DNA from 2 places in the Paenibacillus sp. FSL R10-2788 genome. Region 2 is predicted to be linked to the other one. Evidence: predicted binding sites of a transcription regulator. Region 2 holds the regulator's gene; the other holds the start of a gene.
The links. The regulator CtsR, encoded in region 2, represses protease genes until heat stress. The targets are predictions, from matches to a motif close to ATGGTCAATAAAGGTCAAACA.
Positions count from the first base shown of each region.

Region 1: a site for CtsR is predicted at 1,512-1,532, ahead of clpP (ATP-dependent Clp endopeptidase proteolytic subunit ClpP). Genes of this name have one in related genera too.

Region 1 is NZ_JBBOQA010000001.1:184,096-187,518, forward strand. It holds gene NSQ50_RS00900 (GDSL-type esterase/lipase family protein) at 101-739, shown strand; gene clpP (ATP-dependent Clp endopeptidase proteolytic subunit ClpP) at 829-1,425, opposite strand; tRNA gene NSQ50_RS00910 (tRNA-Arg) at 1,619-1,693, opposite strand; gene NSQ50_RS00915 (sugar-binding transcriptional regulator) at 1,962-3,014, shown strand; gene gap (type I glyceraldehyde-3-phosphate dehydrogenase) at 3,128-3,423, shown strand, end outside.
Region 2 is NZ_JBBOQA010000001.1:6,338,103-6,341,525, reverse strand. It holds gene NSQ50_RS28310 (GNAT family N-acetyltransferase) at 1-620, shown strand, start outside; gene NSQ50_RS28305 (CtsR family transcriptional regulator) at 914-1,375, shown strand; gene NSQ50_RS28300 (UvrB/UvrC motif-containing protein) at 1,406-1,930, shown strand; gene NSQ50_RS28295 (protein arginine kinase) at 1,959-3,023, shown strand; gene clpC (ATP-dependent protease ATP-binding subunit ClpC) at 3,059-3,423, shown strand, end outside.

The DNA.
Region 1 (3,423 bases), 6.2 Mb from region 2:
TCGTCTCCGCTAATGTCAGCACAAGGCATCTCCCCCTTACCGGAGTTGTCTCTAGTTCATATGCTAAAGGGAGTAACTAGTTTATGAACGGGGGAGAGCTATGGGCTACCAATATACTGCAATTGGCGATTCCTTGACGACTGGATTTGGTGCTCTGCCAGGTAACGGTTTTGTTCCGGTGTACCGTAGAATGGCAGAAGGGAGACTGCGGACTACTGTAGCCTCTACGAATTTAGGCGTGAACGGAATGACTACTTCAGAGCTGGAGCAGCGGCTGCGCGGAAATTCCATGATGCGTGAGGCCGTTCGAGAAGCCGATATCATCACTGTGTCTATCGGTGGTAATGATTTGATTCACGCGGCCAAATCAGCAGCAAGACAGCAAGGGGACTTATCCGCACAACTGCGCAGATCGCTTCAGGAATGCAAACAAAATTTCTCTGCAATTATGAATATCCTTATACAATTGAAGGCGAGGACGCGTAGACCTTTTATCATTAGAATTGTGGGATTATATAATCCCTATCCTCAGGTGGTTGGTGCGACAGAATGGGTCAGACAGTTTAATCAATACGCAGCACAGTACAGCAGCCGAGTATGTGGATTTGCTTCGATTTACAGTGAGTTCGCAGGAAATGAGAGAGGGCTGTTATCCATTGATCATTTGCATCCGAATGGCCGGGGTTATCGCGTAATTGCCGAGAAGCTGGATGCACTAGGTTATGGAGGGCTGAATTGATTGGATTTAGGTCTTCTATAAAATATAAAGAGGCTGTGCCCTATCCGTTATGGTTAGGGCACAGCCTCTTTATATTTTTACTTTATAGCTTACACACCGCTAGGCAATGTCTTCTCGATTACTTTATCTACGATACCGTATTCAGCCGCGTCTGCAGCAGTCATGAAGTAGTCGCGATCTGTATCCTTCTCAATACGTTCTAGAGGTTGACCCGTACGTTCTGCTAGAATACGGTTCAGCTTATCGCGCAATTTGAGGATGCGGCGGGCACGGATTTCAATGTCCGTTGCTTGACCTTGAGCACCACCCAGAGGCTGGTGGATCATGATCTCGCTGTTAGGCAGTGCGAAGCGTTTGCCTTTGGCGCCAGCGTTTAGCAGGAAAGCTCCCATGGAAGCTGCCATACCCACACAGATGGTGGAAACGTCTGGTTTAATGTACTGCATTGTATCAAAAATAGCCATACCTGCAGTAATGGAACCGCCTGGGCTATTCACGTAAAGGTGAATGTCCTTGTCAGGATCTTCGGCAGCCAAGAACAGCATTTGTGCGATGATAGAATTGGCTACCACGTCATTAACCTCCGTTCCAAGGAAAATGATGCGGTCCTTCAGCAGGCGGGAATAGATGTCATAAGCGCGCTCGCCGCGGTTGCTCTGTTCTACTACCATAGGAATATAACTCACGTGGAAAACCTCCTTGATATTGGTTCTTCAAATGTATTCATTTTTACTCTTGCCGTATTACCCACATGATAAACAAATTCAAACAAAAAGTCAAAGAAAGTCAAACTTATATTCAAAAAAAAGAGCCGACAAGCGGCTCTTTGGTTAAGTAGTAGTATAGGCACTACTAAATTATGTGCAAAAATGAAATTAATGGCGCGCCCGCCAAGAATCGAACTTGGATCTCAGGCTTCGGAGGCCTACGTCATATCCATTGGACCACGGGCGCAACAAAAATGATTATAATACAATTTTTACACAATTGCAATGTAATATTAATACTGGACAAGCGCTCTAGGGGCAGGCATCGGGCGCTATATCTTTTTCTGACCTTATTAATGTATAAGAAGACAAGTGCTTGAGAATTCTACTCTCGGAAGACTTGCGCTTCGAGCAATATTTGGTTAGAATATGGGTGGGACTTAAAAAGTTTACCCGGGACGTTTTGAGACCATGAACAAGGGAATAGAGGAAGACGAAGTTGCAGGAGTGAAAGTATGCGTAATTTATTAGATATCCAAAAGCAGCTTCTGCCTGATCTCATGGAAACCCTTAAGAGACGGTACACGATTCTTCATCAGATCATGCTGTCCGATATTATTGGGCGCAGAACGCTAGCCGCTTCGCTAGATATGACTGAGCGGGTACTGCGTGCCGAGACGGATCTTCTGAAATCGCAAGGGCTTATTGAGATCGAGAGTGTTGGCATGCGCATTAGCGCTGCTGGACGTAGACTGCTTGATTTGCTAGAGCCGGTTGTTAAGAGCCTATTTGGTCTGGATGAGCTGGAAGAGAAAATTCGAGCAACGTATGGTCTGGATAAAGTTATTGTAGTACCGGGTGATTGTGAGTCATCGCCGTTCACCAAACGAGAGCTTGGCCGGGCGGGTGCGAAAGCGCTGCTGAGTATACTTCGCGCAGATGATACAGTTGCCGTCACAGGTGGATCGACGCTTGCCGATATGGCTGATCAACTGACACCGCCGTTGTCCCTTTCCTATAAGAACGCTTGGTTTGTTCCGGCGCGTGGAGGATTAGGAGAGAGTATGGAGATTCAAGCCAACACGATTGCCTCAACAATGGCAAAGCGGGTTGGAGCCAACTACCGGTTGTTGCATGTCCCTGATTTGCTTAGTGGGGATGCATACCAATCGCTGGCACTTGACTCTAATATTGGAGAGATTGTACAAACCATCCGCAGTTCGCGTATTATTGTACATGGGATTGGGGATGCCATTGAAATGACCCGCCGCCGCAAACTGGACGAGGCTACAGTCTCGGAAATCCAGGGTGAAGGGGCAGTGGCCGAATCTTTTGGCTATTATTTCAATGAAGAGGGTCAGGTTGTCCATACCATGCTTACGATGGGTCTACGTCTAGAAGATATTATTCGGACAGAGAAAGTCATCGGTATTGCAGGAGGCAAACCCAAGGCCAAAGCCATTCATGCCATGCTGCGTTTCGGGCAGGAGAATATTCTCGTCACGGACGAGGCTGCCGCAGTAGAAATAGGCAAGGAAATTGACAATCAACTACAGCTATCTTCGTAGTTTTTAGATTGCAGGCAATAACATACTTCTTGCATCATACTTAACATTGTTGTCATGACAGACCTCACCGTCTGTTTTGAATAAATAAAACGAATTCTAGGAGGAACTATTCAATGAGTGTAAAAGTTGGAATTAACGGTTTTGGACGTATTGGACGCCTTGCTTTCCGCCGTATTCAAAATGTAGAAGGTATCGAAGTGGTAGCAATCAACGATTTGACTGACGCTAAGATGCTTGCTCATTTGCTTAAATATGATACAACTCAAGGTAAATTCCAAGGTGATGTTGAAGTGCATGATGGCTTCTTCAAAGTCAATGGTAAAGAAGTTAAGGTTCTTGCTAACCGCAACCCTGAAGAATTGCCATGGGGCGACCTAGGCGTTGATATCGTACTTGAGTGCACAGGTTT
Region 2 (3,423 bases):
CTGTTCTGGATGATGAAGGTCAGACTGCGGTATTTTATTCACAGCTTGGGGAACCTGAAGGATACGTATTATATAAGATAGAAAATAGAGAACTGGTCATTGATGAATTTGTGTTTTTGAACGAACAGGCCCGGCAGGGGCTGTGGACATTTCTTGCGAATCACGATTCAATGGTGACCGGTGCATCGCTAAAACTGGTGCCATCCGATGATATGTTACCCTTTTTGCTGCCTGATCCGCGTATAGAGCAGGAGAACTATCCTTATTTTATGGCGCGTATTGTGAATGCTAAAGTATTTGTGGAGAGTTATTCTTTTAAGCGTCACAGCAGTCAGAAGAAACAGGTTATCTATATTGAAGATAAATATGCACCATGGAATGACGGGTTGTGGGAATGGACGGTCTCAGAAGAGGGAGCAGCAGCTTTCTTGCGTATAGAGGGTGAACGGGATGCAGCTGACTTAAGCTGTGATATTGGCACGCTGACGATTCTAATGTTTGGATATAAACGCCCGGCAGAGCTGGCTCGTTATGGACTTGTGACTGGTAGTCCGACGGCTCTGGAATGGCTCGAAGAAATCATTCCGCAAGCTGAAACCGCACTTTTTGATCATTTTTAGAAAATAATTAGGCTCTCCCCTTCGAAAGATGCTGGGAGAGTTCTTTATTTCCGAATACATTCGCTGAAAAAAGTGAAAAATAAGAGAATCCTCTTGGAATTAGCACAGAATATGTTATAATATTAAAAAGTCAAAGAAAGTCAAAGTCAACGCACCTGATGACATACAGTGCGATCCTCTGAATCGTGAAGTTTTCTTCAGACTTATATGAATGAAGTTCACTAATGAATGTCATTAAGGATGCGGGCCGCAACCGATATTATGAAGCTTTAAAGAGCACTGGAGGATGAGTGATGCGCAATATCTCTGATATTATTGAACAATATCTGAAGAATATTTTGCATGAAAGTCCCGAAGGTACGGTGGAAATCCAGCGAAATGACCTGGCGGACCAGTTCTCATGCGTACCGTCACAGATCAATTATGTTATTAGTACACGCTTTACACTGGAAAAAGGCTATGTGGTGGAAAGTAAGCGTGGTGGCGGGGGATATATTCGTATTCAACGTTTTGAATTGCCGCCCAACGTGGCACTGCATGCCCATTTAAACCATACTATAGGTGGCGGGATAGATCAGAACGCTGCCGAAGGGTTGATTTATCAACTGGAGGAAGCTGGTTTTCTAAGCAAGCGTGAGGCGTGTCTTATGCGCGCTGCTGTTTCTCGGGATTGCCTAACGGTTAAGATTCCATATCGGGATGAGATTCGGGCCAAGATTATGAAGGCGATGTTAATCTCTTTGTTAGGCAAATAATTGTCAATCATAAGGGAGGGGCTTTCGCTTATGCAATGTCAGGAATGTGGCGTCAAGCCAGCAACACTCCATTTCACCAAGATCGTGAATGGAGAGAAGACAGAATTTCATATCTGCGAGAGCTGTGCGCGGGAGAAGGGTGAACTGATCCCGGGAACTGCTGGAGGATTCTCCATTCACAGCTTGCTGTCCGGTCTGCTTGATCTTGAAGGGGCCGGTAAGGAAAAGACGGCTGCTACGAAGACTACGCAGAGTCTGCAATGTGAGAATTGTGGGATGACGTACTCGCAGTTTAGCAAATTGGGTCGTTTTGGCTGCAGCTCCTGTTATAAATATTTTAACAGTGCACTGGACCCGCTCTTTAAACGGGTGCATGGCAGCACTTCGCATGTAGGCAAGATTCCCAAACGTGCTGGAGCACAGATTGTGTTCAAACGGCAAATTGATGAATTGAAGCTGGAATTACAGCAAAGTATCGCACAGGAGGAATTCGAAACTGCGGCAGAGCTGCGGGATCAAATTCGCCAACTTGAAAAAGAAATGGCACAAGAGTAAAGTCTTTGATATATAGGGGGGATATGACATGTCAAGTCTCCGATTTACTGAACAAGCGCTTAGTGATTGGATGCGCTCGGGAGGCAGTCACTCCGAGATTGTAATTAGCAGCCGTATGCGTATTGCACGTAACTTAGAGCATCTTCCATTCCCTATGCTTGCTTCCTTAGAGCAATCGGAAGAAGTATTAGAGCTGCTGGCCCCTGTGTTTCATGGGGAAACTGCTGCCGAATTCGGATCTTTTCAACTGATAAAGCTTGCTGAAGTGAATGAACTGGACAAAAAGGTATTGGTCGAGAAACATCTCATCAGTCCTAATCTGGCTAATGATTCACGTGGTGCAGCTGTGATATTAAATGAAGATGAGTCGGTCAGCATCATGATTAACGAAGAAGACCATCTGCGGATCCAATGTCTGTTCCCGGGTCTTCAGGTAAGAGAAGCATGGGAACGTGCGACAGCCATCGATGATATCTTCGAATCGGCTGTTAATTACGCTTTTGATGATAAAAGAGGATACTTGACCAGTTGTCCCACCAATGTGGGTACAGGGCTGCGTGCCTCAGTAATGCTGCATTTGCCAGCACTAGTAATGACCCAACAGATCAATCGCATATTGTCAGCAGTGAATCAAGTGGGATTGACTGTAAGAGGAATTTATGGTGAGGGCAGCGAAGCAGTAGGGAACATCTTTCAAATTTCCAATCAGATTACTCTCGGTCAAACGGAAAGTGAAATCATCGAGAACCTTCACAGTGTAGTCACCCAGATTATAGAGCATGAACGAAATGCCCGTGAAAGGCTGCTGGTAGATTCCGCTTTAAGAATTACAGACCGAGTGAAAAGATCTTATGGGATTTTGTGTTATGCAGCTCTAATGGAGCTTAAAGAATCCGCACAACGGCTGTCTGATGTGAGACTTGGGGTCGACCTTGGCATACTGGAAGGCCCTTCGATTTCCGTGCTTAATGAGCTTAACGTTAAGACACAGCCAGGATTTCTGCAAAAAATGTTCGGTGACGAGATGAACGCCACTGAACGGGATATGTATCGGGCGAAACTGCTCCGAGAAACACTGGGAACACAACTTTAATATAGATATTTATTATTCATGGAGGTGCAGGAGATATGATGTTTGGAAGATTTACGGAACGCGCACAAAAAGTGCTAGCTCTAGCGCAGGAAGAAGCTGTTCGTTTAGGACACAACAATATTGGCACAGAACATATTTTGCTAGGACTTATTCGTGAAGGAGACGGCATTGCTGCTAAAGCATTAATCGCTTTGGGTCTGGGTCTTGAGAAAATCCAGGACGAAGTGGAGACACTGATTGGCAGAGGCCAAGAACAACCTACGAACATTGCTTATACTCCTCGCGCCAAAAAAGTAATCGAGTTGTCGATGGACGAAGCCCGCAAGCTGGGACATACGTATGTCGGCACTGAGCATATTCTGCTAGGACTTATTCGTGAAGGAGAAGGTGTCGCGGCTCG